2 regions of the Pseudarthrobacter sp. MDT1-40-2 genome follow, and region 2 is predicted to be linked to the other one. Evidence: riboswitches for the same ligand, from Rfam matches in the RefSeq annotation. Region 2 holds a riboswitch; the other holds the start of a gene.
What was found. A riboswitch is a leader RNA that binds a small molecule or an ion and turns the genes downstream of it on or off. The one in region 2 is predicted to bind S-adenosylmethionine.

Region 1: it holds a riboswitch for S-adenosylmethionine, as region 2 does, so the genes downstream of both, AC50X5_RS15765 (DUF1737 domain-containing protein) here and AC50X5_RS02315 (aminotransferase class V-fold PLP-dependent enzyme) in region 2, are expected to answer to the same signal.

The regions. Positions count from the first base shown of each region.
Region 1 covers NZ_JBWZCL010000007.1:48,940-53,121, reverse strand. The annotation lists gene AC50X5_RS15780 (glutamate--cysteine ligase 2) at 1-487, shown strand, start outside; gene AC50X5_RS15775 (O-succinylhomoserine sulfhydrylase) at 484-1,692, opposite strand; gene AC50X5_RS15770 (rhodanese-like domain-containing protein) at 1,693-2,103, opposite strand; gene AC50X5_RS15765 (DUF1737 domain-containing protein) at 2,100-2,405, opposite strand; SAM riboswitch class IV at 2,419-2,533, opposite strand; gene AC50X5_RS15760 (DUF4383 domain-containing protein) at 2,740-3,198, opposite strand; gene AC50X5_RS15755 (MarR family winged helix-turn-helix transcriptional regulator) at 3,135-3,824, opposite strand; gene AC50X5_RS15750 (DUF3618 domain-containing protein) at 3,821-4,182, opposite strand, start outside.
Region 2 covers NZ_JBWZCL010000001.1:489,194-493,375, forward strand. The annotation lists gene rsgA (ribosome small subunit-dependent GTPase A) at 1-819, shown strand, start outside; gene hisN (histidinol-phosphatase) at 875-1,687, shown strand; SAM riboswitch class IV at 1,791-1,904, shown strand; gene AC50X5_RS02315 (aminotransferase class V-fold PLP-dependent enzyme) at 1,939-3,315, shown strand; gene AC50X5_RS02320 (class I SAM-dependent methyltransferase) at 3,383-4,141, shown strand; gene AC50X5_RS02325 (metal-dependent transcriptional regulator) at 4,172-4,182, shown strand, end outside.

The sequences.
Region 1 (4,182 bases), on a different contig from region 2:
TCTGGTCCGTGCACTCGTGGAGACCGCAGTGCGGGAATGGCGGAACGGCGTAGACCCGCTCCCTGTGCCTACCGTGCTGCTGAGGATGGCTGCCTGGCAGGCAAGCAATGTGGGAATCAAGGGCGATCTCCTGGATTTCGGAACCTTCCGTCCCGCCCCGGCAAGCGACGTCGTCAATGCCCTGGTGGAGTATGTAGAGCCGGTCCTGGCGGAGCAAGGTGAGCTTGGCCTGGTAAGGCGCAGTATCCAAGACATCCTGAAGCGCGGGACTGGTTCCACCGAGCAGCGCGCTGCACGGGACCGGGCACTGGAACGCGACGATCCGGATGACGCCGGGCTCGGGGCCGTGGTGCGGCAAGCCGTGAGGCTTACCATGCTGGAGGCGGAGACCCTTGACGTTGACGAGGAAACTGCGCCGGAGCTGCTGCGCGTCCGGCGCGCCCCCGAGCCGCCGAATCCGGGCAGTTACTCCAAAATGCCCATCTAGATCTGCTTGAGTGCCTGCTCCAGGTCAGCCAGCAGGTCCTCGGGATCTTCCAGCCCCACGGAGAGCCGCACCACGCCGTCGCTCAGCCCGATTGCCGCCCGGCCTTCCGGGCCCATGGCCCGGTGGGTAGTGGTGGCCGGATGGGTGATCAGCGACTTCGCGTCGCCCAGGTTGTTGGAGATGTCGATGATCTTCAAGGCATCCAACAGCGCAAAGGCGGCGTCCTTGCCGGAGCGGCCGCCCGCCGTCGAAAGCTCCAGGGTGAGGACCGTTCCGCCGGCCTTCATCTGTCGCGCCGCGAGCTGGTGCTGCGGGTGGGACTTGAGGAGCGGGTACTTGACCCAGCTGACAGCCGGCTGCTGCTCCAGCCATTCGGCCAGGCGCAGCGCCGTCGCGGAGGAATGGTTGACCCGCAGCGCCATGGTTTCCAGGCCCTTGGTGAGGACCCACGCGTTGAACGAGGACAACGACGGGCCTGTGTGCCGCATCAGCTGCTTCACCGGGCCGTCAATGAATTCCTTGGTCCCGAGGATGGCGCCGCCCATGACGCGCCCCTGGCCGTCAATGTGCTTGGTGCCGGAGTAGACCACTACGTCCGCGCCCAATTCGCCGCAACGCTGCAGCAGGGGCGTGGCAAAAACATTGTCGACGACGACTGTGGCCCCCGCCGCATGCGCCAGTTCGCTGACCGCCGCGATGTCCACAATCTCCTGCATGGGATTGGAGGGAGACTCGAAGAAAACGGCGGTGGTGGGTACGGACAGGGCCTGGCGCCACTGCTCCAGGTCCGGTCCGTCAACGAATACCGTCTCTACACCCCAGCGCGGCAGGATTTCGTTCAGGATCACGAAGCAGGAGCCAAAAAGGGAGCGGGCCGCAACAACCCGGTCCCCGGCAGCCAGCAGGGCACCCAGGGCGGTGAACACCGCGGACATTCCCGACGCCGTCGCAAAGCATGCCTCGGTGCCTTCGAGCAGCCGGAGGCGCTCCTGGAAGGTGGCCACGGAGGGGTTGCCGTAGCGCGAGTAGACGAACCGTTCGTCCTCGCCGGTGAACGCCCGTTCGGCCGCCGCCGCCGATTCGTAGACAAAACCTGAGTTGAGGAATACCGGCTCGGTGGTTTCCTGGAAACCCGTGCGGTCAAGTCCGCCCCGCACGGCCTGGGTATCGGGGCTCCAGCCGGCCGCGTCCTGATTGAAAGCCATTTACGCCGTTCCGAGGTTGGTGGGCAGCCCGCGGTTCTTCCAGCCGTTGACCGTGCGCTCGCCGTAGCGGTCAGGCTCGCCTTCGAACCCTTCCAGGACGTTATAGGACGTGAACCCGACCTGCGCGGCGGCGCTGGCTGCTGCTGCCGACCGGACGCCGGAGCGGCACAGGAAAACAAGTTCGACGCCGGCGTCCTCCGGGGCGAGCTGCTGCAGTTCGCTGATGAAGTCCGGATTGGGGATACCGCCGGCGAAGGTCCACTGGATGAAAATGGGGTCGTTCTCCGTGGACTTGGTGTCCGGAATGCCGATGTGTGCCCACTCGCCTTCCGTTCGGACATCCACCAGGACGGCGCCGGCTTCGAGTTTGGCCCACGCCTCCTGCGGTGTGAGATCGCCTGCGTGGTTCATGCGTGGCCACCGCCGGCAATGTCCGCTTCGCTGAAGTCCTCAGCGCTCAACTGATCCACGGCAGTGGCGACGGCGGCATCCGCGCTGGCGATCGCTACCGGCAGCAGCAGAGCCTGGGCCACGATCACGCTGGCGCCGTTCCACGTGGCCGCTGGGCTGCCATGCAATACGTAACCTTCGGCCAGCGCGGCGGAAATGCGTTCACAGAAGGCGCGGTCGTCCGGGCCGGTGATCAACCGGTAGGCGAGCTTTTCCTCAGCCTTTTGATCGGAATTCTGGTCGGGGGCGGGTACGTCAGACATGACGGATCTCCTTCTCTCGCGCTTGCAGCTCGAATGGTCGATATGCCGAGTATTCACCTGAGGCACCCCGCCGCGAAAGGGAGGGTTGCCGACCGGACAGTCAGGGCTTGGCACCGGTACTCATTACTCACCAAAAAACGTAGCACTCCGCCGTGCGCCGGACCGCCCGGACGTCGTCATGTTGCGTAACCGTGGGGGGAGTTGACCGGCTGGGCTCCCCATGGAAGGCAAAAACCACGAGGGCCTGACCCCGGTGCAATACCAGGCTCAGGCCCTCGCGGCTAGGGCGGCTTATGTGGGCATTCCAACCTTCGGAGCCCGGCAGCCGGGAGTATTACCGGGCAGTGTTTCCGGCGCGGGTGGTGTTGCGCGAAAGCAGGATGGCCAGGGCGATCATTGCGACACCAAGGAAGAAGTGCAGCCAGTTGTCAGCGCCGTTGAAGGGCACAAAGTTGGCGGGTGTGTCGAGGTTGATGAGAAGTCCGTAGATCCAGAGGACAAGGTAGATGACTCCGCCGTACAGCAGGTAGCTGCGGGACTGAGCGTTGTTGCGGGACAGCAGGATCCCGGCGACGCCAAACAGGAGGTGGACGATGTTGTGCAGTACGGACACCTGGAAGATGCCCAGAAGAAGCGCCTGGGAATCGTGCCCGGCAAAGGACATCTGGTCGTAGTTGCTGGTGATGCCCGGGATGAAGCCGAGAACTCCTACCAGCAGGAAAACCGCTCCTACTGCCTGGGCTGCTTTTTGGAGGTTGGTCTTGGGCCCGGTTGTCCGGTTCGTTGTAGCCATTGGTGTGCTCCGTTTTCATTGAGGTGTGCGTTGATGTTGCGCGGTTGCGCGTTGCTCTGGGACGGGTTGCGCCCATGAATGCCGGCCCTGGGGAGAGGCTGGTGCTCAGTGTTCCTGAGTTTTGTGATGTGTCGCTCGAGTTGCCTGCGGAACTCCATCTCCGATCGGCCTTCGGTTTCAGAGAGTTCCCGGACCAGGTTCTCAGCGGTGGAGAGGACAGCCCGTCCTGCTGAGGTAAGACGAATGTTGGCGCTTCGCCCGTCTGCTGCAGGTTCCCTGGTAAGAAACCCGAGCCCTTCAAGGCGCTGGAGGACTTTGCCCAGGCTTTGCCGGCTCACGCAGAGCAGTTCTGCCATATCGGTTGCAGTGGCCGGTTCAAGTTCTGCCACTGCCTCCAGGACATCCAGCGCCCCTTTGGTGAGCTTAAGGCGGGCAAGCTGGCGGTTAAGCCTGCGTTCGGTGAGCCGTGCTGCGATGCCCACCAGCCGGTGGGTGGCCCACTGCTCCGGCCAAGGGCGGGGCGCATTCATGTGCCTCGGACCAACGGCGGGAACAGGCGATTCCGGATCCGGGGACAGCCCCGCGGGGTTGCGGGGCTGTTCCGGAATCCTGTCCTGCCCGCTCACGGGTTCTGGACGTTGTCCTTGGCGTCGACGGCGCGGTGTTTGACGTCAGCGGCAGCGTCCTGGCTTTCGGCCTTGACGTTCTCCACGCCCTCGGCAGCACTGGTCTTCAGCCTGTCCATAGCTTCCTGGGCCGGCTCTTTCAGATCCTGAACCATGTCCCTGGCCACGTCAGTGACCTTTTCAGTCAGGGGCTGTGCAGCGGTTTTGAGCTGGTCCGCTGCTTCGCGCTCTTTCTGGCTGGCAGGGATCAGGGCAGAGATCAGCATCCCGGCGCCGAAGGCGACCAGGCCGGCGGCCAGCGGGTTGCCCTGGGCCTGCGCCCTGGCCTGTGCCGGTGCGTCGGAGAGTGCCGTGCCGG
Region 2 (4,182 bases):
AGGATCCAGGACCGCCACACCTTGCTGCGTCGCAGTGCCGACGACACCGACCCCATCGAACGCGCCGTGGTGGCCAACGCGGACCAGTTGGTGGTGGTGGTTGCTTCCGCCAATCCAGAACCACGGACCGGGTTTATCGACCGCGCCCTCGTGGCTGCCTACGACGCCGGAATCGACCCCCTTCTGCTGGTCACCAAAGCCGACGTCAAGGATCCTGCCGGGCTGCTCTCCAACTACGAGCACCTGGACTTTCCGGTGATCATCAGCCGCACAGCCGACACCGATGCCTCCGGAATCGATGCCCGGTCCGATGACGGGCTCTCAGCCAAACTGGACAAAAGGGCAGTTGCCGAACTCCGCGCCCATCTGGACGGCAAGGTCACGGTGATGCTGGGGCACTCCGGAGTCGGCAAATCCACCATGGTCAACGCCCTCACGGGCGCTGAGCGCGCCACCGGCGGCGTGAATGCGGTCACGGGCCGCGGACGCCATACATCGTCCTCGGCGTTGGCGCTAAAGCTCGCCGACGCCCCGCCCGGGAGCTGGATCATCGACACGCCTGGTATCCGATCCTTTGGGCTCGCCCACGTTGATCCGGATCGCATCCTGAGGGCATTCCCCGATCTTGAACCCGGCACGGAACGCTGTGGCCGCGGCTGCAAGCACACCGATGCGGCGGATTGTGGCCTGGACCCATATGTAGCGGCCGGAAGTGCTGGCCCGTCAGGTCCCGCGCGGCTGGCATCCCTACGCCGCCTGCTGGGCGTCGATCCACGTCTGGAGGGCCAGGAATCCAAGGAGCTGGGCAGCGTCGGCTGATGCCGCCGATCGCAATCTCCCCGGTTCGCCCGCATTTTGCCGGTAGCTTGTAACCATGATCCAACCCTCTTCGAGCTACAACGATGACCTGCGCCTTGCCCACGTACTGGCCGATTCGGTCGATGACCAGACGATGAGCCGGTTCAAGGCCCTGGACCTTAAGGTCGAGACCAAGCCGGACCTGACACCCGTTACGGATGCGGACAAAGCGGCTGAAGAAGCCATCCGGGGACAGCTTTCGCGCTCCCGGCCCCGTGACGCCGTACTGGGTGAGGAATTCGGCAGCAGCGGGCACGGCTCCCGGCGCTGGATCATTGATCCCATTGACGGGACGAAGAACTTTGTCCGTGGAGTCCCGGTCTGGGCCACGCTTATTGCCTTGATTGATGATGGCGAGCCGGTTGTGGGCCTTGTTAGTGCTCCGGCCCTGGGCAAGCGCTGGTGGGCCGCCAAGGGCGCCGGGGCATACATGGGCCGCTCCCTCGCTTCCGCAACGCGGTTGCGCGTCTCCAACGTTTCCACGCTCGCGGACGCCTCGCTGTCGTACTCGAGCCTGGGCGGCTGGAAGGAGCGGGGCAACCTGAACGAGTTCCTGGCACTGACCGAAGATGTCTGGAGGACGCGGGCCTTCGGTGACTTCTGGTCCTACTGCATGGTTGCCGAGGGCGCTGTGGACATCGCGTGCGAGCCCGAGCTCAATCTCTACGACATGGCCGCCCTCGTCCCGCTGGTCGTCGAGGCGGGTGGCCGGTTCACCTCTCTGGAGGGGGAGGACGGTCCGTTCGGCGGAAACGCGCTGGCCACCAACTCCATCCTCCACTCTGAAGTCCTCAAGCGCCTGAATCCCGACGTCGACGACCTCCTCTGAGGGCACTTGGCCCTCGTAAAATCCCGTAATAAACACAGTAATAAAGCGGTCAACGGCCAGCCGGGGTTTTTACCCGGCTGGCCGTTGTTCTAGTCTTCTTACAGGTCACGAGTGCCAGCGCTAAACCCCGGTTTGCTGGCCGGCAACCCTCCATTCGCGGTGGGGTGCCCCGGGTGACGACCGGGCCGGTCCGGAGCGGACACGGCAAGCGCGGATTCCCTGTAGCGGGCATCCTGAGTTTGTGAGGACCCATGACTGCTGTCACCTTTTCCCCCGTTAGCAACTCCCTGGCTGCGCGCCCGCTGGCCGCCGTCACCGGCGCCGAGATCCAGGCTCCGCTGATTCAGGGCGGTCACGTACGCTACGCCAACCTCGACTATGGCGCCTCTGCCCCCGCCTTGTCGGTGGTTTCGGCCTATCTGAACGAGATCCTGCCGTACTACGCGAGTGTCCACCGGGGTGCCGGCTATGCCTCGCAGATCAGCACCTCGGTCTACGAGAATGCCCGCAACATCGTCCGGGACTTCCTGGGCGGGCGGGCGGACGACACCGTCATTTTTACCCGGAACACTACTGACTCCCTGAACCTGCTGGCAGGCTGCCTGCCCGTCGTGGATGGTCGCACCGTAGGCGAAGTCCTGTACCTGGACATCGAGCACCATGCCAATCTCCTTCCCTGGCAGGGCGTTCCGCACCGCAGCGTGGTGGCCGGGCACACCATCGCCGGAACCATAGCAGCGCTTCGGCATGAACTGGCCCAAGGCGACGTCAGCCTTCTTGCCGTCACCGGTGCCTCCAACGTCACCGGCGAGATCCTGCCTATCGCCGAACTCGCTGCGCTGGCCCACGAATATGGTGCCAGGATCGTGGTGGACGCTGCTCAGCTGGCGCCGCACCGCCGGATCAACATTGAAACGTCCGACGTCGACTACCTTGCCTTCTCCGGCCACAAACTTTACGCACCGTTCGGTTCGGGCGTCCTGATCGGCCGGCCGGACTGGCTCGACGCCGGTACCCCCCACCTTGCCGGCGGCGGAGCAGTCAGCGAGGCCCGGCTCGATGGTGTCAGCTGGACCACGGGACCTGCCCGGCATGAGGGCGGCTCCCCCAACGTCCTGGGCGCTGCCACCCTTGCCCGCGCCACCCAGGTGTTGGCCGCCATAGATCCCGCCCTGGTGAGCTCGCATGAGGCTGCCATCCGGGAGCACCTGGTGCAGGGCCTGCAGGCGATCGACGGCGTCACCGTTCACCACATCTTCGAAGATTCCACTGACACAATTGGCGTCGTGAATTTCTCAGTGGAAGGCTACGACGCCGGACTGGTGGCTGCATACCTGTCCGCAGAGCACGGCGTTGGGCTGCGCGACGGCCGGTTCTGCGCCCATCCCCTGCTCAAGCGCCTTGGCCTTCCCTCGGGCTCGCTGAGGGCCAGCTTCGGCCTCGGCTCCCGGCTGGAGGACGCCGAACGCCTGGTTGCCGGTGTTGCTGCGCTCCGCAGCACGGGACTGGGCTGGGACTACGTGGTGGATTCGGGCCGATGGGTTCCCGCTAACGACTCGCGCACCTATCCGCACTGGGCACCCAACACCCCCGGCACGGCGGGAGCAGCGCCCTGCTCCGTCGGCTGAACTGCAGCACCGGCCTGCGGTAAATTCGTAGGACTGGCAGTTTAGTCAAGCACGAAGGAGACATCCGTTGGCACGGGGCGGACCCAAGCTGGAGCAAGGCCGACGCCGGGAACTTGGCCAAAGCTTCCAGGACGGCGGCGAGCACTACCACCGCGTCCGGCCCGGTTACCCGCCGGCGGCCGTTGACTGGTTGATTCCGGCGGCGGCGCGGGACGTCGTTGACATTGGCGCAGGAACCGGAAAATTCACGGCCCTACTGCTGGAACGGGGACTGCAGGTCACCGCCGTTGATCCTTCCGCCGACATGCTGGCCCAACTGCACCGGTCCTGCCCGGAAGCCCTGGCGTGCCTTGGACCGGCAGAGGCTACCGGACTGCCGGACCTGGCTTTCGACGTCGTGAGTGCGGCCCAGGCCTGGCACTGGGTGGATGCCCTGGCCGCAAGCACCGAGGCAGCACGCATCCTGCGGCCCGGGGGGACACTTGTCCTGATCTGGAACCAGCTGGATACCACTGTCCCCTGGGTCCATAGGCTTTCCCGCATCATGCACGCCGGCGACGTCCTCAAGCCGGATTTCCGGCCGGCCGTGGGCCGCGAGTTCCGCGGCCTTGAGGGCCGGCAGATCCGCTGGGAGGATGCCCTGACCACGCAGGACATCGTAGAGCTGACCAAGTCCCGGAGCTACTACCTCGCCGCTGCCGACGCCACCCGCGCCAAAGTCCTTGCCAACCTGGACTGGTACCTGCACGAACACCTGGGACATTCCCGCGACGACGTGCTGGCACTTCCCTATGTAACGCAGGCCTGGCGTGCCATCAAGGCCTGATGGCAGCCCCGGAAGAGTAGGCTTGATCCCGTGAAGCCCAC